Regions from separate parts of the Fulvivirga sp. genome, predicted to be linked through region 1. Evidence: riboswitches for the same ligand, from Rfam matches in the RefSeq annotation. Region 1 holds a riboswitch; each other region holds the start of a gene.
The links. Region 1 has a riboswitch for S-adenosylmethionine ahead of RIB54_RS04005 (4Fe-4S binding protein). Riboswitches for the same ligand answer to the same signal wherever they lie in the genome.
Positions count from the first base shown of each region.

Region 2: it holds a riboswitch for S-adenosylmethionine, as region 1 does, so the genes downstream of both, metH (methionine synthase) here and RIB54_RS04005 (4Fe-4S binding protein) in region 1, are expected to answer to the same signal.
Region 3: it holds a riboswitch for S-adenosylmethionine, as region 1 does, so the genes downstream of both, RIB54_RS07195 (trans-sulfuration enzyme family protein) here and RIB54_RS04005 (4Fe-4S binding protein) in region 1, are expected to answer to the same signal.

Region 1 covers NZ_JAVJQL010000010.1:150,235-158,134, forward strand. Annotated here, with positions in the region: gene RIB54_RS03985 (precorrin-2 dehydrogenase/sirohydrochlorin ferrochelatase family protein) at 1-298, opposite strand, end outside; gene cobA (uroporphyrinogen-III C-methyltransferase) at 285-1,049, opposite strand; gene RIB54_RS03995 (ferredoxin-like domain-containing protein) at 1,052-3,178, opposite strand; gene RIB54_RS04000 (trans-sulfuration enzyme family protein) at 3,181-4,386, opposite strand; gene RIB54_RS04005 (4Fe-4S binding protein) at 4,379-4,726, opposite strand; SAM riboswitch class I at 4,925-5,032, opposite strand; gene RIB54_RS04010 (TolC family protein) at 5,141-6,601, opposite strand; gene RIB54_RS04015 (ABC transporter permease) at 6,594-7,900, opposite strand, start outside.
Region 2 covers NZ_JAVJQL010000006.1:24,234-32,133, forward strand. Annotated here, with positions in the region: gene RIB54_RS01525 (caspase family protein) at 1-548, shown strand, start outside; gene metF (methylenetetrahydrofolate reductase [NAD(P)H]) at 552-1,505, opposite strand; gene metH (methionine synthase) at 1,533-4,196, opposite strand; SAM riboswitch class I at 4,282-4,395, opposite strand; gene RIB54_RS01540 (hypothetical protein) at 4,792-5,235, shown strand; gene trmB (tRNA (guanosine(46)-N7)-methyltransferase TrmB) at 5,253-5,912, opposite strand; gene RIB54_RS01550 (bifunctional folylpolyglutamate synthase/dihydrofolate synthase) at 5,926-7,209, opposite strand; gene RIB54_RS01555 (hypothetical protein) at 7,229-7,900, opposite strand, start outside.
Region 3 covers NZ_JAVJQL010000013.1:19,919-27,818, forward strand. Annotated here, with positions in the region: gene thrA (bifunctional aspartate kinase/homoserine dehydrogenase I) at 1-757, opposite strand, end outside; gene RIB54_RS07195 (trans-sulfuration enzyme family protein) at 757-1,932, opposite strand; SAM riboswitch class I at 2,054-2,158, opposite strand; gene RIB54_RS07200 (glutamate synthase-related protein) at 2,422-4,146, shown strand; gene RIB54_RS07205 (LytR/AlgR family response regulator transcription factor) at 4,198-5,022, shown strand; gene RIB54_RS07210 (transporter) at 5,120-5,923, opposite strand; gene RIB54_RS07215 (hypothetical protein) at 5,989-6,195, opposite strand; gene rny (ribonuclease Y) at 6,202-7,767, opposite strand; gene RIB54_RS07225 (cell division protein ZapA) at 7,879-7,900, opposite strand, start outside.

The DNA of each region.
Region 1 (7,900 bases):
TTCTCACCCTCAGGTTCACTTCACGGCTATCGGTAGCGGCTATCACCACATCTATGGTGCTGTCAATGTCAGTTGGACCAAAAGGTTTTACCACCCACTGAATGTTACGGTTCTTGGCGGCCAGCTGGATCAGCGGATCTGACACCTCCCGACCCACAATTTTCACCTTTGCCTTAGGGTCATTTTTCAATAAGGCTTCAAGCTTCTCCTGCCCTACAAAGCCACCACCAACTATCAACACCTTGAGCTGGGAGAGCTTTAAGAATACCGGAAAAAGGTTGTTTCTAGGCGATTGCATAAGCTAATGGTTGATTTAAGTAATCTACTTTGATCTGGTCAAGCTCCTGTCCCACCACTTCACCGGCAACTATAATCGCTGGCGATTTAATTTGCTCCTTCTCAGCCAACTCCACAATATTGTCCATTGTAGTTTTAATCACTTGGGCATCCGGGCGTGAACCTTTGCTAATAATGGCTATAGGTAATTTATCCTTACCATGAGCTCGATATGCTTCAACTATCACTTTGAGTTTACCCAGCCCCATCAGGAATATTCCTGTAGCTGTAGACTGAGCCACCAAAGTCACATCTTTACTCAGCTCACCCTTGCAAGTAGTGGCTGTCACCACCCAAAAGCTTTCATTGGTACCGCGTAATGTCAATGGAATATCATACAACCCAGGCAGGTTTACACTTGAGATGCCTATCACACTTTCTGTTTTTATCCCAAAGGCTTTGGCTATCGCCAGCTCTTCATACCCTCTGGCAAACACAAAAGGATCTCCACCTTTCAGTCGCACTACATGACCGTGCTTTAGCGCATTGTCAACAATGAGTTTATGAATCTCATCCTGTGAGTGGCTGTGCTGACCAGCCCTTTTGCCTACATATATTTTGATGGCTTCTTTTGGTGCATACTCCAGCAGACTTTCGTCTACCAGCGCATCGTATAATACCACATCTGCTTTGGCTATCGCCTTTATTCCTTTCAGGCTTATAAGTTCAGGATCACCTGGCCCTGCACCTACTAATGTTAATTTCGGTTCCATAATTATGCTTTATAAAAGTCGGTGATCACTAATTTATCTTCACTCTTCTGAGCTGCACGGTATTGTTTTACCAGTTCGATGAAGGCGCTTGCCTCTTCATAATATTTAGAGACAAATGGCTCCTCGGGCTTATTTTTATTAATCTTCAATACAAAATCCTCAAAGCTTCCATCAATCCCAATTTTGGAGCTTGTCACAAAATACTCATCAAAATCTTTGATGATGCCTATCTGCGTGTTACAGGAGATGTCGTCATTGAGCAACAAAGCTTTTGCACCTACAATAATGGCATGATAGCTATTGTAAACTGAGTCAGTATAAGACCCATTGTCCAATGCCTCTTTGGCGTAATGCAACTTCTCTTCAGCATCCAAAATGATGGTTCCTACTACATCCAGGCTCACTCCGGCACATTCTCCTGTGCCTATCTCAGGCACAAAATCCACATTATGACCCCAGTCAACGTACTCGCTATCTTCAATAGTAGTGATATCTCCCAAAGATTTTAAAAGGCTGTAGAAGTACCGCTTTCCCTGACGAGCATAGTAGTTATTGAAATATTCATCGTCATAGGCATTGGTTTCATAATCATCAAAAATTGTTCTGAAGGCATTCAGTATTCGCTTGCTCGGGAGCTTTATAACCTTATCAGCAATAGTATGATTTCCATCGGCATCTACACCTCCACCAAGTACCAACTGCAATGCTGGCACTACCTTTTCCCCATTTTTGATGGAGCTACCGTGCAAACCAATATTGGCTATCATGTGCTGGCCGCAGGAATTCATACAGCCACTGATTTTTATGGTCAGAAAGTTCTCGGTTATCAGGTGCTCATATTCATCAGCTATTAACTTTTCAATTTCAAGCGCCACACCTGTTGAGTTAGTCACTCCCAAATTGCAGGTGTCTGTACCCGGACAGGCAGTTACGTCCAGTACCTTATCGGCTCCGGGCTCTCCCAAGTCCAACTCCTGAAGCTTAGCATACAAGTATTCAAGCGCCTCTTCTTTCACAAATTTGAAAAGCAGGTTTTGAGTGACTGTTATTCTTATATCATCGGAAGCCACCTCATTAGCCAGTTCAGCAAGTTTGTAAGCAACAGGTGCAGATATATTTCCTAAAGGGATTTTTACATAAACAGCGAAATAACCATCCTGCTTTTGCTTAATGACATTGGTGGTTTTCCAAAGTAAAAACCCGCTTTGGTTTACAGTTACTTTTGGTAGCTTTTTAGTTTTTTCAATAGCTATAACAAACTCATCTTTAGGTTGAATCTCGATCCGTTGTGCTTTTAAAGCTTTGCGCTCCTCTTGAACTAATTTCAAGAAGCCTCCAAGTCCAAGTCCTTTATCTTGAATTAAATATTTCAAACGTGCTTTGTATCGCTTCTCTCGCTCTCCATAGCGATCAAAAACCCTGAGTCCAGCTTCAATAAATGGTATCAGTTCATTGGCTGGCAAAAATTCAAAAGCCTCCTGAGCGACCATACTCTGAGCTCCCAAACCACCACCAACTACCACCCTAAAGCCACGGACATTAGCTTTAATCTTTGGAATAAAACCAAAATCATGAAGAAAGGTGAATGCCGAGTCTTTGTAGCTAGATGAGAAGGCAATTTTTATCTTCCTTCCCATTTCCTCGCACAAAGGGTTTCTCAGAAAGTAATTAAAAACAGCATCCACATAAGGCGCTACATCAAATGGCTCATCAGGGTCAATGCCGGCTATGGAAGAAGCAGTGATATTTCTTACGGTATTGCCACAAGCCTCACGAGCAGTGATACCCACTTCCTCCATTTTGTTAAGTATCTCTGGAGTATCCTCCAACTTGATATAATGAAGCTGTATATTTTGCCTGGTAGTCAGGTGTAAGTTTCCATTGGTGTAGGTCTCGGCCAATTCACCCATTCTTATCAGCTGGGTAGGTGTAATTTTTCCATAAGGAAATTTCGTCCTGAACATTTGTACACCAAACTGGCGCTGGCCATATACACCTCTGGTCAATCGAAATTGCTTGAATTTCTCTTCATCTATTTCACCACTCTTAAAGCGGTTGATTTTAGTGTCAAGTTCAATAATGTCTTTTTTGGCCGCTAGGCTTACTTTTTCAGATATTGTAATACTCATGATTATCTGGTTAATGTTTTTACTAATTGAGGTTTTGAAAGCTTTATCGCATTTTCAATGTCCTCGAGAATGTCGTTGATATTTTCCAACCCTACTGATATCCGAATCAGTCCAGGTGTTATCCCCACTCTGTCACGCTCTTCGCTGGTGAGCTTGGCATGTGTAGTGGTTGCAGGGTGCGTTACTATCGTTCTGGTGTCTCCAAGATTTGCCGTTATAGACAGCATTTTTAGGTTATCAATAAACTCAATGGCACGCTCCAATCCGCCTTTGAGCTCAATGGTGATAATCCCACCACCCATGGTCATTTGCTTTTTGGCTAGCTCATACTGAGGATGTGATTTTAGAAATGGGTATTTCACATTCACAAACTCGGGATGTCCTTCAAGATATTCGGCAATAGCTAAAGCACTATTGGAGTGTCTTTCCATTCTGATAGGCAATGTCTCAAGGCTCTTTGCTAACAGCCACGCATTAAATGGCGATAGTGAAGGCCCAGTGTGGCGGGAGAAAAACCTCACTTTCTCTATCAATTCCCTTTTACCAAGAATTGCTCCTCCAATAGTCCTGCCCTGACCGTCAATAAATTTGGTGGTTGAATGACAAACCAGATCAGCACCATAGTTGGCAGGCTTTTGCAGATATGGCGTGGCAAAGCAATTGTCAACTATCAAAGTCAGGTTATGCTCTTTGGCCAGTTTACCAAGCCATTCCAAATCCACTAGATCAAGGCCGGGATTTGAAGGAGTTTCTACAAAAATGACTTTGGTAGTTTTCTCCAAAAGACTTTCCCACTCCTCGGGTTTATCCAAATCGGCATACGTATACGAGATGCCCCACTTTGGAAATATCTGGGTAAGAATCTGATGTGTTGACCCAAATAGAGACCTTGCAGCCAGTATGTGATCTCCAGAATTTAGCAATGCGGCCATAGCTGTAAACATGGCCGCCATACCTGAAGCCGTGGCAATACCGTCCTCCGTCTCTTCAAGGTTAACCAGTTTCTGAATCAGTTCTGTAGTGTTAGGGTTGGTATATCTGGTATAAATATCACCTGGCACCTCATCAGCAAACATGGCTCTTGCCTCTTCTGAGTTATCAAAGGCAAAGCTTGAGTTCATAAAGATGGCACTGGAATGTGCTCTTTGCGAACGCTCCAACTCGGTTCTTACCGCATTGGTATCAAAATGTTTATAGTTATTACTCATTGTGTAACCAGCTTTTTTTGGCCAATAATTCTTCTTCCTCTTCCACATAATCAGGATCCGGTACGCAGCAGTCTACCGGGCAGACAGCAGCACATTGTGGTTCTTCATGGAAGCCCATACATTCGGTACATTTCGCGGAAACGATATAGTAGAATTCGTCAGAAACAGGTTCCTGCTCTTCAGAGCCGGATTGCAAACTGCCATCTTCAAGCTCAACTTCTTGTAGCGATGTGCCGCCAGCCCATGTCCATAGAGCACCACCCTCATAGATGGCTGTATTGGGGCATTCGGGTTCACAAGCCCCGCAGTTAATACATTCGTCAGTTATCATTATAGCCATGATCACTTAGTTTTTTTAAGAAATAGAAAAAAGGATTTTTTAAACAGGCTTATGGATTAAGCCTTAGCAAACGTCAATCTGGGATCTGAAATCTTATCAGATCGGCACAGGGATTAACAGCAACAACAGCAGCAGACTACAGATGAAGTCTCTGACAATCGTTGAATCGGAAAAGTAAAATGATTGGTCATTGTTATTAATTTATATTCTTCAACTGTATCAGTTGAACCAAGATTTAGCACCTTTCCATTTTGGCGGTTGCTAGTGCTTCATAGAGCTTGGTCTCTCCACACTTCTTTATAAATCAATCACTGATGTGAATGAATTCTGGGACAATTATAGAAAATAAAATTTCAGTTGCAAAAAGAAAAAACAAATTTGTCGTCTACTGACAAATTTGTTTTCCCGTATTGTCTAGTTGTTTTCTGGTGTATATAACAGCTGCTTGCTGGAAAAATCATATAGTGTAAGCCTTCTCAAATCAAAATAAGCTGACCAGAATGAGCGTAAAGAATTAATATAGCTTCGCTTGGCGTTATCCTTTTCTGTTAAGGCAATGTTCAAATTGGTAATATCAATTTTTCCTATCAAATAGCGGTTTTGAGCCACTTTATAACGCTCCTGCGCCACTTCATCAGACTTTTTGGTAATCTCCAACTGAACCCTTAAAACTTCAAACTGGCGCACCATTGTCAAGATCTCCTGCTCAAAATTTTGTTCATCCTGAGCGATCACATAATCGTTTAATCTTTGGTTGGCCAAGGCTGTCCTCATCCTTGCTTTATTTCTTCCCCAATCTATGAGCGGAATATTAAAACTCACATTAAATCTTTGCTGATTATTGGTGTTAGTGTAAAGATCATCATAATTATCACTAGCATTGTTCAATCCAAACGAGGCTGTCATATCCGTTTGGAAACGTTCTGCCCTGGCCTGTGCCACCTCGCGTTCCGCTTCAATCTTTCGTCTTTCAAAGGCTATGAAATCTGCCCGGTTATTTTGAGCATGGGTCAATGCTTCTGAATAATCCACATCAAACTCAGGGATGGATTCAGGTAATATCAGCTCAAACTCGCGCTCATCCATTAGACCTGTAAATGACCGCAATTGCAACCTGGCCGTTTCCATATCCAGCTGAGCCTGAGCTACATCCTGTTGTGATCGTAGAAGCTGAAGTTCCACTTGTAGCAATTTATCCTTCGAGGTTGTTCCAATATTATACCTTCCCTGTTCTATTTTATAAATGGTATCGTTATTGGCCAAGTTGAATTGAGCAATTTGCTGATTGATCTGTGCATCCAGAAAGGAAAAGAACCGATCTACCGCTGTTCGCGAAATAGCCTCCTTTTGCTCAACATATTCCCTTTTAGATTCTTCATAACGCAATGGCTCTGTTCTCCTGTCCCATTTCAAATCGTTGAACCCAAATAGTGGTTGGTTTAACCTAACGTTAAAGAGTGTAGAGTTATACTGATTGATATTACGCTCCAAGTCGTCAAAATAATTGAGGTTGGAGTTAATGGAAATATTGCCTCCGGTCCAGTACAATGGCTGCTCAATTCCCAAATTGGCAAATGAACTTATCTGCTCCCTGCTTTGGAAAACTATGGTACCATCGTCAATCCTGTTGCTAAAGAAATCGCGGTTATAATCCGGCAAGGTGCCATTCAAACGCAACTGCGGGCTGTAATTGGATTTGTAAAACCTATACTGCCAATACCTGTTCTCCTTTCTTGTTTCTGCCTGCTTTGCAGCAGGAGACTGGTTTATGGCCCTGTCAATGATGTCTTCTAAAGTGAATTGGCTTTTTTGTGCAAACACAATACTGCTCAGCAGCATTAGAATAATTCCTAATGTGTATTTTTTATTATTCATATCGTAAAGATGAAATAGGGTCTTGTTGAGCAGCTCTTCTGGCCGGGGCAATTCCGAAAATCAACCCCACAGTGGCAGCTACTCCAAATGATAATATAATAGATGAGACTGAAATGATAGTTGGTATTTCAGCAATTTCAGAAACTACAAAGGCCAGTGTCACACCAAGTATTATTCCAATAATACCTCCCGAAACACTGATCATAACCGCTTCAAAAACGAATTGGTAAATGATATCAGTTTTCTTTGCACCAATGGCCAACCTAAGGCCAATTTCTTTAATCCGCTCTAAAACGGAGGCCAGCATAATGTTCATGATACCGATACCACCTACTAACAGGGAAATTCCAGCTATGGCCCCCAAAACAAAATTGAAAATGTTTTTTGTCCGCTGTTGCTGTTTTAGCAAAAGCTCCGGAATAGTAATCTCATAATCAACCGTTTCAAAATGTCGCCTTTTCAATATCCTTGAAACGATTTCTGAGATACTCAGCATTTTCTCGGTATCGTTTACCTGAAGTACAAGCCTATCCAATTGATGATAGTTTACTGACTGTTTTGGTTCGCTACTCTGGTTCGCGTCATTATCCATATTGGCAGCTCTTTTTATCAAAGCTTCCGTAATCAGCGCGCGGTTCTTATACCTTATCAGTACGGTTTTCAATGGAGTATACACGTCCATGTTATAATTTCTGATCCCCAGGTTTTCAATACTTTTCTCACTTATCAGCCGCTCTTCCAAAACACCAATAACCATCAGCCAGTGTGCCCCCACTTTTATCATCTTCCCAATAGGGTCCTGCGTACTGAAGAATTTGGATTTAATACTTTGGCCGATGATACAAACCGCTTCGCCTTTTAATAGCTGCTCACTATTGAAAAACTTACCCTGGCTCAAGGTGAAGTTAGAGATATCAAAATAGTTATTTTCAACTCCTACAAGCTTGGCTGTTCTCCTGATCCCATTTTTGATAATATATGTTTCCAGCAAAATCTCAGGACTGATCTTTTCAATTCCAGGCACAACTTCCTGAATACTGCGGACATCATTGAGGGTCAGTCCAGGTGAGAAGTTTTTGTCTTCCTTATTTGATGTTGAAGATTCTACTTCTTCCTCTGTTTGCTCTACAATAGGCGTAATTACAATGTTATTGACACCCACCAGCTTGATTTGTTCGAGAATCTCCTTTTGCGCACCGTTACCAATCGCTAACATGGCAATTACCGCTGCTACACCAAATATGATACCCAGTGCGGTGAGTATGGAACGCATCTTATTAGCCAATACAGCATCAAAGG
Region 2 (7,900 bases), on a different contig from region 1:
GATCAAACCTTATAGACGCTTTTGACAAATTAGCCAATACAGTAAAGGAGCGCGACAATTTACTGATATTTTATGCCGGCCACGGGATTTGGGACGATCAGCTCAATCAGGGATTCTGGTTGCCTTCTGATGCTTCAAAGGTTTCAAAGTCACAGTGGTTGTCCAATGGAACAATCAGGGATTACATCCGTGCAATTAAATCCAAACATACTTTATTAATAGCTGATGCCTGCTTCGGGGGCAGTATTTTGAAAGAACGTGCTGTGAGCATGAACGGTAAGGCAATGCTCGAAATGTACAAAAGACCAAGCCGTAAAGCCATGACCAGTGGAGCACTTTCCACCGTTCCTGATCAAAGTGTATTTATAAAATATTTGGTCAAGAATCTGGCCTACAATCAGGCACCGTTATTATCTACAGAACAAGTCTTCAGCAACTTTAAGTTTTCTGTGATCAACAACAGCGAGACTGGTCAGGTACCGCAGTATGGTGCCATCAGCCTTGCTGGTGATGAAGGTGGTGACTTTATCTTCCTTAAAAGGGACTAGATTCTAGAACAAGGCCTTCGCAATACTATACACTGGATCTGACTTACCCATAGAGTAATAATGTAATACAGGGGCTCCTTTAGCCATTAACTCTTTAGACTGCTGAATAGTCCACTCCACTCCTATTTCTTTTGCCTGAGCGTTGTCCTTACAAGATTCTATAGCATCAGCCAGCGCCTCGGGAATGTCAATATGAAAAAACCTTGGAAGAACAGATATCTGCCTTTTGCTGGTTAAAGGTTTAAGCCCCGGAATAATAGGCACATTGATTCCTTCATTTCTACAGTTATCTACAAATTCAAAGTACTTCGAATTATCAAAGAACATTTGAGTTACTATATAATCTGCTCCCATATCTACTTTCATCTTTAGATATTTAAGGTCATTTTTCATGTTGGGAGCCGTATAGTGCTTTTCCGGATAGCCTGCTACACCAATACAGAAATCGGTTGGAGATGCATTTAAAAGCTCTTCATCTAAGTAGATGCCATTATTCAGGTCTTTCACCTGGCCCAATAACTCTGAAGCATATTTATGTCCTTCTGGTTCTGGCACGAACATAGGTTCTGTTTTAATGGCATCACCTTGCAGTACAAGCACATTTTGTATCCCCAAAAAGTCCAAATCTATCAATGCGTTCTCTGTTTCTTCCTTGTTAAACCCACCACAGATAATATGAGGTACTGCCTCAACTTCATAGCGGTTTTTTATGGCTGCGCATATCCCTACTGTTCCAGGCCTCTTTCTAATCGACTTACGCTCCAACAATCCATTACCTCTATTTTTATATACATATTCTTCCCTGTGATAAGTAACATCAATAAAAGGAGGTTTGAACTCCATTAAAGGATCAATGTGATTGAACAGATTCTTAATATTTTCTCCTTTTAATGGGGGCAATATTTCAAAGCTGAATAATGTTTTCTTCGCTTTTTCTATTTGTTCTGTAATCTTCATAATTCTAAAGTCTAAAAAATAATGTATTTAATAAGCCAGATTAGGTGATAGCCACTTCTCTATTTCTTCAATGGTCATACCTTTCCGTTTAGCATAATTTTCAATTTGATCTTTGCTGACCTTACCCAAACCGAAATACGTAGATTGTGGGTGTCCAAAATAGAACCCACTCACGGCTGCTCCCGGATACATGGCATATGATTCAGTAAGTACAATTTCCGTCTGCTCTTCTACCTTCAGTAAATCAAATAAGATTCGTTTCTCCGTATGGTCAGGACAGGCCGGATAACCCGGTGCAGGACGTATGCCATGATATTTCTCCTTAATGAGCTCCTCAGTAGACAGTGACTCACCTTTTGCATAGCCCCAAAACTCTTTACGAACTCTAACATGCATCAACTCTGCAAGCGCCTCTGCCAACCGATCTGCCAAAGCTTTGGCCATTATACTTTTATAATCGTCATGATCACTTTCATATTTTTCCACCAGCTTGTCTAGTCCAATGCCTGCTGTCACGGCAAATCCGCCCATATAATCATCCTTAGGCGCTACAAAATCGGCAAGTGAGATGTTAGGCAAATTGGCACCCTTTTTACCCTGTTGACGAAGAAAGTGGAATTCCACTTCTTTGCCTTCATCATTAATTATGACATCATCACCGGTATTATGAGCAGGAAACAAGCCAATAACCGCTTGAGCCTTGAGTGATTTATTGGCTATAATTTCATCCAGCATCGCATTGGCATCGTCAAAAAGCTTCTTTGCTTCTTTCCCAATCATTTGATTATCAAATATTTGTGGGTACTTACCTTTAAGCATCCAGGTTTGGAAAAAAGGAGTCCAATCAATATATGGCCTGATTTCTTCCAAAGGATAGTCATCGATAACCTTACGTCCAATTAACGCAGGTTTAGTGGGCTTATACTCTGACCAATCTATGTTTACCTTATTGGCTTGAGCTTGGGCGAAGGAAATATAGTTCTTAGCCGACTGCTTTGAGGCATGGTCCGTTCTAAGGGCTTCATATTCGCTTTTCACATTTTTATGAAAAGCTTCCCTGGTTTTCCCGCTTACTAATTCACCTACTACAGGAACACTTCTGGAAGCATCCAATACATGAACAACCGCCCCGCTATAATTTTGGTCTATTTTAACAGCAGTATGAATTCTTGACGTAGTTGCACCTCCTATTAGCAAAGGAATATTGAGTTGCTTCCTTTCCATTTCCTTCGCTACATGCACCATTTCGTCTAATGAAGGTGTAATAAGACCACTAAGGCCTATCGCTATAACCTCGTGCTCTATGGCTGCATCAATGATCTTTTGAGCAGGAACCATCACACCGAGGTCAATGATTTCATAGTTATTGCAAGCCAATACCACTCCCACGATATTTTTACCAATATCATGAACGTCTCCTTTAACTGTAGCTAAAAGAATCTTATTGCCAGCCTTGGGGGTATTGTTCCTTCTTTTCTCCTCCTCCATGTAAGGCTCCAAATAAGCAACAGCCTTTTTCATCACTCTGGCACTTTTCACTACCTGAGGCAAAAACATTTTACCTGAACCAAAAAGGTCTCCAACGATATTCATCCCGTCCATCAATGGCCCTTCTATTACCCTCAATGGACTGTTATATTTCACACGGGCTTCTTCAGTATCTTCATCAATGAATTCAATAATACCTTTGATTAAAGCGTGCGACAGCCTTGACTCCACAGACTCGCTTCTCCACGCATCATCAGCGACCTTTTTCTTTTGACCACCCTTGACACCATCAGCAAATTCAAGTAGCCTTTCTGTAGCATCTTCCCTTCTGTCAAGCAATACATCTTCCACCTTCTCCAATAAGTCTTTAGGTATCTCATCGTAGACCTCCAGCATGGATGGGTTTACAATACCCATATCCATACCATGGTTTATACCATGATACAGGAATGCAGAATGCATGGCCTCACGAACAGGGTTATTTCCCCTAAAGGAAAAAGACACATTACTCACACCCCCACTAACATGTGCCCCTGGTAAATTTTCCCTGATCCACTTTGCTGCACCAAAGAAATCCAGTGCATTCTTGCGATGCTCTTCCATCCCTGTAGCCACAGGAAAAATGTTAGGATCAAAAATGATATCGTGAGCGGGAAATTTCACCTGATTCACCAAAATATCATATGACCTTTTACAAATGTCTATCCTTCGCTGATAAGTATCAGCCTGGCCATCTTCATCAAAAGCCATCACCACTACGGCAGCACCATACCTTTTGACCTTTTTAGCCTGCTCAATAAATTCGGCTTCTCCAGATTTTAAGCTGATGGAATTTACTACTCCTTTACCCTGAATGCATTTTAAACCAGCTTCAATAATGTGCCATTTAGAAGAGTCTATCATTATCGGCACCCTGGCTATGTCGGGCTCAGAAGCTATAAGGTTAAGGAAAGTGACCATGGCATGCTCGCCATCAAGCATACCTTCATCCATATTTATATCAATGATCTGAGCACCACCTTCTACCTGTTCGCGGGCAATTTCAAGTGCTGTGTCATAGTCACCCTCCTTTATCAGGTTTAAAAACTTCTTTGAGCCTGTGACATTGGTGCGCTCGCCAATATTCACAAAATTGGTTTCAGGGGTAACGAGCAGCGGCTCAAGGCCGCTTAGCTTTAAATATGATTGATGTTTTAAAGTCATAAAATCTAAAAAGTAAACAAAAAAAAAGCTCTTCTGATAGGTCAGAAGAGCTCATAATATTTTTATAATAATGAAGGCTTATACTGACTTATCTTTCCTTAACACAACGTGTAAGGGTGGAATTAGCACCTTTGCCAGTTTAATGACATGGTTGCCAAGGCTTCATAGGGCCATTTCCCTCTGCCTTTCTTGATAAGATTATCACAAAGAACTTAACTTCAAATATATTACTATTTTAACAATCTGCACCTAAAATCTCAATTGTCAAAATTAATAGTCCAAAAATAACCCGTAAGGCGTCAAAAGGTTGTTTTAAACCCCTGATTCGACAGGATTTGAGCTGCCTAAACAACCGCAACAGTCCACTGTTATCCTGACAGCCAGTTGGCTGACGAGGTCCCGTATCGGCTAAGCCGATACAAGATGAGGCCTTGTTTTGGAAAAAGGCTCACTCGGTATTGTTTTTAATGTTAGGTTTAAAAAACACGGTCAAGCCTTACGGGCAGTGCAAATTTAAAATTAAAATGAGAGGAAATGCAGTCAATAATTTTATTTTTACTTCCGGTGTAACATTTTTTTCAACCTTAAACTATAGATGATGGAATCGTACGAATCAAATGAAGGTGTAAAACTTACTGATCAATCCTTAAAGAATCTTAACGAGACCAGAAAATGGACAATGTTCATTTCCATTGTGGGTTTTGTTTTTGTAGCACTGATGGTACTGATAGCATTATTTATTGGTTCTGTGATGAGCAACCTTCCCACTGGTTCGTCAATGCCCATTTCAAAAGGTTTTGCTACTGTAATTTATCTTGTTATAGCAGCAATTTACTTTTTCCCAATTTACTATTTGTATAAATTCTCATCGCACATGAAAATTGGCATTGTTACGAAGTCTGAGCAGGAAGTGGAGTACGCATTTAAATATTTAAAATCCCATTACAAATTCATGGGCATTCTGCTGGCGATAGTTTTGGTTTTTTATATAATGATCTTCTTTGGAAGTATTATGTTCGGAGCACTGTTTAGCCTCTAGCACCAATTAGTTGAAGGTCATAAAAATGCAAATCTTAAGTATTTGATATCATGACCTTCAGCACTAAACTTTTGCTCATACCTTGTCCTTATATCATGGCATTCACTTACATATTCAGAATGATATAGATCATGAGTAAAATGTAAATCTTTGATATCCTCTCGCGACTTTAATACTTCCAGTGTATAGTCAAACAAGCCTGTGTTATCAGTTTTGAGTCTAACTATGCCATTTTTTGAAATTATTGATTTGTAGATATCTAAAAATCTCGAATGAGTGACCCTTCGTTTTTCATCCCTATCCCTTGGCCTTGGGTCAGGAAATGTTATCCATATTTCATTGACCTCTCCTGGTTCGAAAAAGTTATTAAGTTCTAGCAAATGCGTTCTTAAAAAAGCCACATTCTCCAACCCCTCTTCTTCAGCTATGGCACTGCCCTTCCATATCCTGTCTCCTTTAATATCAATGCCAATGTGGTTGTTATTAGGAAAAAGTCTTCCTAAACCAATAGTATATTCGCCTCTACCACAAGCAAGCTCCAGTGTAATAGGATTGTCGTTTATAAACACATCTTTGTGCCAATTACCTTTTACATGCTCATAGATTGCTTTACTTGGCTCAATAACGTTAGCTCGCTCTGCTATCTCAGCAAAACGCTTTAGCTTTCCTCTACTCATTCAGGATTAAATTTTATAGACCTTCAATTTCTGCAACCACAAAGTTACTGCCTCCTATAAAAATGAAATCATTTTCTGAGGCATTATTTTCAGCTACCTCAATGGCTTTATTAACATTGGGAATACAATAACCAATCAGGTCATATTCACTGGCTACTTGCTGTAGTTTGGATGCAGGTAATGCTCTGGGTATATCAGCCTGGCAGAAGTAATACTGAGCCTCTTTAGGTAGTAGCTGCATAACTGAGGTGAGCTCTTTATCATTGACTACACCGATAACAATATGAAGCTTATCAAATGTGTAATTTTTGATTTGGTTAATCACATATCTAAGTCCAGCCTCATTATGTCCTACATCACAATATTTCAATGGTTTTGATCCTAGTTTTTGCCAGCGTCCTTTTAGGCCTGTTATTGCAAAAGCTTCTTCCACTCCTGCAACAATCGCACTCTCATTCACATCAAACCCTCTATCTCTCAGAATCTCAACAACTTTAATCACTCCTTTCAAATTCCTTTGTTGATATGCAGCCTCTTGAACATGATGAACATTAACCTCCATATTGTCAGTTCTAATGACTAACCCTTCGTTGGTGCCTACTTGAACATAATCTTCAGCGAAATAGAGGTATGAATTTAGCTGCTTTGCCCTTTTAACAAAAACACCTTCAATTTCAGGCTGGCGCTCACTTATCACAACTGGAATATTCTCCTTGATGATGCCAGCTTTTTCCCCGGCTATCGTTGTTATATCATTCCCAAGCCATTGCTGATGATCATTGCTAATGTTAGTAATGAGCGAAACCTCAGGAATGATGACATTGGTTGAATCCAACCTGCCACCCATACCAACTTCTATAATGGCAATATCAACCTGCTCTTTTGCGAAATAATGAAAACACATGGCTACCGTAATCTCAAAAAAGGAAGGCTTGATCTCCTCTATTAAAGGCTTTATCAAATCCACGAATTCAACCACAGCCTCTTTAGTAATCTCTACTCCGTTGATTTTTATCCGTTCTGTAAAAGATTTTAAATGTGGAGAGGTATAAAGACCCGTTTTATAGCCTGCCTTTTGCATGATAGCCGCTAAATAGTGTGAAGAACTGCCCTTGCCATTGGTGCCGGCTACATGCACAGATTTAAATTGATGTTCAGGGTTTCCTAAAAACTGGCATAGTTTAAGGGTATTGGTCAGGTCTTTTTTATAAGCACTGGCACCATCTCTTTGGAACATTGGCAATTGTGAGAATAAGAACTTGACAGTGTTCTCATATTCTAAATCAATATTCGTCATAAAACGTAGGAGGAATAGATTATTTTGATTTGATCACAAAGGTTACTGAGCCTTTTGTAGTTGCTGATGATACAACTCCATCATTTGTCTTACTGAATGTTATATCCCTCAATTGATCCTCATAAAATTTAGCGATGGCCATTGAAACACTACTATTTCTTATGGTAGTTTTCATAACATAACCATCTTGATCAATTAAAAAATCTATTACTACAATTCCATTCTCAGAGCTTTTATCTTTTTTATTAGGCACCTCGTCCCATATCCATCCAATTATTTGCAACGCTGGTCCGCCACCTCCCCCAGGCTGACCATATAATGCTCTGGAATCCAAGGTTCCTTCTTCGTGGCCCTTATCACCTACTTTGTTAGTATTATCGCCATGATTGGCCGCCTTTTGTTCAGTCGCCTCTCCGTCTTTACCTTTTGCTCCATCTTCCGGCTTTGTGACTTCAGTTTTTTCAACTGGCTTTGTTGTTTCCTTTTTAACTTCTTTTGGGGTTTCTTTTACGGGCTTTACTTCTTCTTTCACCACTTCTTTGGCTACTACATCTGGTGAAGCCTGTTCGTTTACAGTAGTTTCTTCCACCACTGGTTCAGCCACTTCATTCACCTCTTCTGTTTGAGTATCATCAGTTGACTCTACTGTTTCTTCAGGCAATTCATTTTCGGCAGCTTCTTCTTGAGATTG
Region 3 (7,900 bases), on a different contig from region 1:
TGCCAATATGGTGACTGTCAAGACATTTTGTTAAGTAGTAATAGCAAAGTGCATTAAACCTGTTTACAAATTTTTCGCCCTGATATTGCATATAGCTAGATGATTTAAAATCATCTACTTTTTCCTCAATATCGGTTTGGGTATTTATAAAAGCATTGGATGTTCTGTATGTTAATAGTGCCATTGATCTGGCTGCTTTCATACCTGCCACACCACCGTCTTCAGTACCAAAACTTGGGTCTGACTGCATAGCTATTCGCTGAGACTCATGTACGGCAATACCCCAGGCAGATTCTTTGGAGCATGATGCCACAAGAATTAAGTGGTCAATTGTGCCTTTGAAAGAATAGCTGAATTCCAATGCCTGATTGCCACCAAATGAACCACCAATGGCTGTATGGATTTTATGTATATCCAAATGTTCAGCAAGAAGCTGCTGAGATTTTACAACATCACGGACTGAAAATTGAGGAAAATCCAAGTCGGTTGGTTTTGTGCTGCCATATGGGGAGCCTATTGAGTTCGCACAGATTATAAAATAGTCTTTAGGGTCATAAAACCCGCCATCGCCAAATAACTTAGGCCACCAATCTAGCACATCGGTATTCGCAGAAATTGAATGAAAAACCCAAATAACATTTGAGCCATCAGCATTTCTATCACCGAATGTGTGGTATGCTAGTTTGAGGTTATTAATAACCTTTCCATTTTCCAATTCAAATGGATTTTCAAAATTGTAATACTGAAGTTCTTGCATTATTTAGACTTTGTTAGTGCCTGGTCAATATCTGAGATAATATCATCGATATGTTCCAACCCTACTGAAAAACGTAAAAAACCTGGTGTTATGCCTACTTTTAACTGATCCTCTAAGCTCATTTTTGAGTGAGTAGTAGAAGAGGGGTGTGTAGCAATACTTCGTGTGTCACCAAGATTAGCTGTCAACGAGAGCATATTTAACGAGTTTAAAAATTTAGTGCCTCGCTCAAGACCTCCTTTAATTACGCACCCTACAAGTCCACCACCTTTGGTCATTTGCTTTTTGGCCAAATCATATTGAGGATAGGATTCGTGGTGTGGATAAACTACTACTTCAATAGCCTCATGACCTGATAAAAAATCGGCAAGAGCAGAGGCATTATCGCAGTGCCTGTCCATTCGCACGGCAAGCGTCTCTAAACTCTTTGAAAGCACCCAGGCATTAAATGGGGATAAACTGGCTCCTGTTCTACGGATGTAGTCGTAACATATTTTCACATACTCTTCACTTCCGAGAATTGCTCCTCCTAAAACCCTGCCTTGCCCGTCAATATATTTGGTGGCAGAGTGTATAACTAAGTCGGCTTTGTAATGAACTGGTTTCTGAAGGTATGGAGTTGCAAAACAGTTATCTACAGAGAATATGATATCATTTTCTTTGCAGAGGTCACCGATGAATTCCAAATCCGCTGATTTCAAGGTTGGATTTGATGGCGTTTCCACATAAATCATTCTAGTGTTTGGGCGAATGGCCTTTTTGTAAGATTCATTATCATCAACATCCACAAAAGTGTGCTCAATGCCCATGTTGGGAAACACATTGGTCAGCACATATCTGGAATTACCAAAAATTGCCCCTGAAGAAACAATGTGGTCACCTGACTTTAAAAGTGCGGCCATACTATTAAACACTGCAGCCATGCCCGAGGCGGTAGCTACGCCAGCTTCACATTCTTCCAAAAGGCAGAGTTTGTCAATAAACTCATCTGTATTAGGGTTGGAAAATCTTGAATATAAATTTCCTTCAACCTCATTATTAAATAGCTGTGCACCATGCTCAGCTGAATCAAAAGTAAAGCTCGATGTCATGTAGATAGGTGCGGAGTGCTCTTTTTGAGCAGTCTTTTCCATCTGAGTGCGTATTGCTAGTGTTTCAAATTTGTCTCTTTTCATAATAGAAAATATTAATTGAAATCCTCACGGATATTCCATTAGCATTTAATAAATCATCATGAAAAGTTTCGTAAGACAGGCCTTTGATTGATAGGCCAAAAGAGTATCGGAAAATTCTTCTGACTTATCTCTATTGCATAGTTTGCAATTGGAATTAGCACCTTCTTAATGACTAAGGGTTGCTAAGGTTTCAAAGGGCCAATCCCTCCACCTTTCTCGATAAGTTATGTAAATGAACGTTTTGTTAGAACGATGCAAATATATGGCTGTTTTTCTCATTTCCCATTAAATAACTAAAAGTTAATTGCGATTCAATAATCCGAACGTCCTCAGACCTCTTCAAACAGGCTAATGGAAGCGGAAATTGAATAAACTAATTGTAAAGACAATTTTTAGTGCCGCTTAAATGTGTTAGTAGCTAATTTTCAGCTTCTTACGTTGTAAATGAGAGATTTTCATGCTAGCTTATAAATTTAAATACCTTTAAAAATGGCTACAGAAAGAAAATTTCATCAACAGAGCATTTCAAAAGCTCCAACACTGGTTGGGTTCCTCAGTAATTTTAATGCCTATACCATAAGTTGGTTTCTACTATCCAGTGCAGTTACTGCTGTGTACGGTTACTATTTTCAAAAGGCAACATTAGAAAATGTTGGGGTGTTAAAATGGGCTGCAACATTAACAGGTGAGTTCATCATTTTTGCTGTAATCGTTGGTGTCATTATTCTTTTCATCCATGATAAAAGGCAGACTGAGAATCCAATTCAACGATTGTTTCCAGTTATAATCTGGGGAAGGAAGATGCTTGTGAAAATGGGGCCATTGTTACGTCAATACCTCTTTCTCAACGATCAGGAAGAAACACCCTATAACAGAATAACCAGAAACTGGGTGCATGAAACTTCCAATGGTGTAAGAAATACCATTGGCTTCGGTAGCCAAATTGATATGGATAAAGTAGGCACTACATTGATAATGCCAGCAACATTTACCAATACTAAAATTAAAACAGGAGAGGAGACAGGTAGAACCTATAAGAAAATAATAGGGAAGCATACAGGAGTGGAACCGGTTGTTTTAAATCATTTTGTTCATATAAGTGCGATGTCTTACGGTGCATTGTCTTACAGAGCTCATGCGGCACTCAATAAGGGAGCAAAAATGGCGGGTATTTTCCATAATACAGGCGAAGGATCACTGGCGCCTTGTCATGAATATGGAGGTGGGGATTTGATATTTCAAATAGGAACAGCCAAGTACGGCATAAGGGATGAAGAGGGTAATATGGATGATAAGTTACTTGAGCAGATGGCTAATCACCCCCAGGTTAAGATGTTTGAAATTAAGTTGGCTCAAGGAGCTAAGCCTGGTAAAGGCGGAATGCTTTTGAAGGAAAAAATTACCGAGGAAATTGCCAACATCAGGAAAATACCTATGGGCAAGGATGCCTACGCGCCAGCACGTCACAAGGAGTTTAGTGATGTTGATGGACTTTTTGATTTTATAGATCATGTTAGAAAGATCACCAAAAAGCCTACTGGTATAAAAATGGTAATAGGCCATACTGCTGAGATAGAAGCCATAGCGGACAAAATGAGCAAAGAGCCCGGTAGAGGTCCTGACTATATTGTAATTGATGGTGGTGATGGCGGTACTGGAGCAGCACCTTATGTACTTAGCTCTTATTCTGGCTTACCAATGAAACAAGCACTAGCTGTGGCGGATTGGGCCTTTAAAAGACACAAGGTGCGTGATAAGGTGGTGATTTTTGCTAGTGGTAAGGTAGCTACCCCAATTGAAATAGCTGTAGCCATGGCGCTGGGCGCGGATGCCATATATATGGCCAGAGGGTTTATGTTATCATTAGGCTGTATCCAAGCCTTGGAGTGTCATACCAACAATTGCCCAACAGGTATTGCAACTCAAAACAGGCGTTTGGAAAAGGCTTTGGATATTGAAGCCGCAGCTAAACGTGTAGCTACTTATGCTGATGCACTGTATAAAGAAACACAAATGCTTGCCGAGTCTTGCGGTTATGAAACACCTAGCGACATTACTCCTGATGATATAATGGTGGTGACTTCTCCTGGGCATTTGGATTACCTTTCTGAGCTTCACGGCATTTCTGCTTATGAAGCCAGCCTGGAACGCAAGAAAGCCAAAGAAAGAGGTATGACTGTCGGGGAAATGAAGATGCAGGAGGATGAAGTTTAGGGTTGTGGCTTTATAAACAACACTATCAGGCTTTTTGGAGTATAATAAATCATGCTTAAAAACTTATTGCTGTTTGCTATTTCATTAGTGGTTTTAATATTTTTTGAATCAGCTCAACAGTATTACTATATAGACTCATTTGACCTGCATCCGCAAGGAACAATCGTCACCTTTGGAGAGATTTTAAACCTCCAGTTGGTTTGGTGGATGGTGTGGTCAGCTATAGCTGCCGGACTCTTTTATTATCTATTTAACCATCCTATAGAAAATTTTAATGGTAAATCTTTATTAAGATTGTCAGGTTTAGTAATAGCCACTTTTTTAATTACTGTTACAATGTATGCGGTGATACAAGTCTTCAAAAGTGGAGGTGAAGTTTCTTTTATTGAAGTTGTGATATTTAAAGTGTTTCAGAAAGCTCCCATCGGCCTTATTGCCTATGGTTTTATGGTCATCATGGTTCACCTTTATCTCAACAAAAGAGAGTTTGAGGTGCTGGTTGAAAACATGACAACTCTGGAAGATGAGATGAAGGAAATAAAGGAGAGCCAGAGTATCAAGGTTTTGTCAACTAAGATTGGTGATTCAAGGCAGGTAATAAAGCTTGATGAGATTGTGCAAATAGAAGCTAATGACTACTGTGTGGATGTTCATACTTCAGGAGGTAAAAAATATGTAATGCGAACATCCTTAAAAACATTAGAAAAAAAGCTGCCTGCTTACTTTTTCAGAATCCATAGAAGGCATATTGTTAACCTTAACTATGTGCAGGCATTTAATAACAATGGTATTTCAGAGGTGATTCTTAAAAATCAGGAGAAGGTGCAAGTCGCTAAAAGTAGAATAAAGGAGTTTAATACTGCCCTTAGCATTTAATCCTCTAAATGACCAACACTTTCCATTTAATCACCTTTTGAAATTTGCAGCGGATTCAGAGCTTTCAGTTATTACAGGTTCAATTAATGAAGGATATTTAGTTCGTTTTGATACGGTAGGAGAAGCCGAAGTCTACGAAGTAGTCGTTCTGATTGTTGTTATCACCATATCCGGTAGAAATATCAACTGCCAAGTCTTTGTTGATCAAATAGCCAATACCCGTATCGAACCGGGTGGTTAGCTCGCTTTCCTGAAAGATGCCATAGTTTTCTACAAACCCTCGTAGTTTTTCGGTAAGGGCAAAGCTCAGATTGAGGGTGTAAAAGGTAAATTGTTTTCCTGTTGAGCCGCTCCATTGAGTCCCTAAGTTTGAGGTAAGAGCTACTGATTTATAGAGCCTCATGCCCAATATTAAAATGAGGCGAGGTGAAAGATATTCTGGTTCGTAATCGCTGCTTACGGTTTTTAGTCCTACACCACCCTGAATGCCGAGAGATGGTTTGCCAGAAGCTGCATTATCTATGAGGTTAGCTCTTAGCCCGACATTCCATAAGTTGATACCACTAGAATTAATTTCAGAGTCACCTATTTCTATGGATTGGTTGCTATATGAGAAGGCTGATCTAATTTCAAACCTTTCCGATACACCATATCTTAGCGAGTTCAATTGTGTCACTACATTACCATAAAGATCGGCTTCATCATTATCTAAGGTTAGAATATTAAGACCTGACTGAATTTGAAAGATCGATTTTCCAGTAGTGAAAGGTCCCACAGATTTTCCGGGCCGGGCAGTTCTTATGGTCTCATTGTATTGGGCTTTGGCGCTAAAGCACACGAAAAGGAGGTATAAAATGGATATTATTTTTAATGGAGGTTTATGAAAATCAGGGGTGTACATTTAGTTATTCAATATATGACTTTAAACAAAATGCGCCAATCAAAGCATCAAATAAAAAAGGAGAGTTATAACTCCCCTTTTCTATGATCTATTTTTTCTCCTCGGTGAGCGAATTCAATAACATACCCATCTATTTTATCAGATATCTGATCTTTGCTTTCGCATAAGTATAGCTGCTTGCAGATTTCCTGGATTTCTTCTTTCGAAAATTTCTCTCTAATTATTGGTGTTAGAAATGCATTGATAATATCTAATTTTTCATCTGCAGTCATAAGTTGCTATTTGGCATAAGAAACAGAACGCATTTCACGAATAACTGTTACTTTAATCTGCCCGGGATATTGCATATCTTTTTCTATTTTTTGCGAAATATCAAAAGACAACTGACCTGCCCTTTCATCTGTAACATTGTCGGCATCTACCATAACCCTAAGCTCACGACCAGCCTGGATAGCATAACACTTGTTAACCCCGTCAAAGCTGAGTGCAAGAGCTTCCAGTTCTTTTAATCGCTTTATATAGCTTTCCATTACTTCTCTTCTAGCGCCTGGTCTAGCACCTGAGATGGCATCACAGGCCTGAATGATTGGAGAAAGCAATGAAGTCATTTCTATTTCATCATGGTGGGCACCAATGGCATTACAAATGACAGGATGCTCCTTATATTTTTGAGCCAGTTCCATACCTAAAATAGCATGTGGCTTTTCAGGCTCTTCGGGCCATACTTTACCAATGTCATGCAATAGTCCTGCACGTTTTGCCTGCTTAGTATTTAAACCAAGTTCAGAAGCCATAGTAGCACAAAGATTGGCCACTTCTCTAGAGTGTTGTAATAGATTTTGACCGTAGGATGATCTGAATCTCATTCGCCCTACCATCTTGATCAGCTCCGGATGCAGACCGTGAATGCCTAGGTCTATAACAGTTCGCTCACCAATTTCAACTATCTCTTCTTCAATGTTCTTTTTAGTCTTTGAAACAATCTCTTCAATTCTTGCTGGGTGAATTCTTCCGTCAACAACCAATCTGTGGAGGGATAGTCTGGCTATTTCTCTCCGGACTGGATCAAAACCAGAGATGATAATAGCCTCTGGTGTGTCATCTACAATAATTTCTACACCGGTAGCCGCCTCAAGTGCTCTGATGTTTCTACCTTCTCTACCAATGATCTTTCCTTTAATATCATCACTTTCTATATTGAAAATGGATACGCAATTTTCAATAGCGTGCTCAGTGGCTGTTCTTTGTATAGACTCCACCACAATCTTTTTAGCTTCTTTGGTGGCTGTAAGCTTAGCCTCTTCAATGATGTCTTTGATCTGAGAAGATGCTTTAGACTGAGCTTCATCTTTTAATGTTTCAATCAATTGCTCTCTTGCTTCATCCGCAGTTAGGTTGGCAATCTTCTCGAGAATCTGGACCTTCTGCTGGTTGAACTTGTCAAGCTCAACTTTCTTTTTATCAACCACTTCAATTTGTAACTCAAGCTTCTCTTTTAAATCATCAACTTCAGCTTGCTTTCGATTAAGTTTTTCAAGCTCTTTGGAGATGTGTTGTTCCCTTTGCTTGATCTTGTTTTCATTGGTGATAATGAGGTTTTTCTTTTTTGAAGTTTCTTCTTCAAACTCTGCCTTGAGCTTCAGAAATTTTTCTTTGGCCTCAAGTATCTTATCTTTTTTGATATTTTCAGCTGAAATCTCAGCCTCTTTGATAATAAGCTTGGCCTTATTTTCAAGGTCTTCTTCTTTGGCTTTATTGGCTTTGGCCACCATAGAACGACCTACGAAAATACCGGCCGCCAGAGCTATCACAGCGCTTAGTATCACATAGATTAAATCTGCCATTATGGTATAAGTTTAGGTTTTAGATAAACAGCGCTATTGTATCGATTACAACTTGCGGAGTATTACCATCTATGAAATATTCGGCAGAATTATGCTAAAGTGAAGAGCGGCTTATAGTGCCTGATTTATTAGA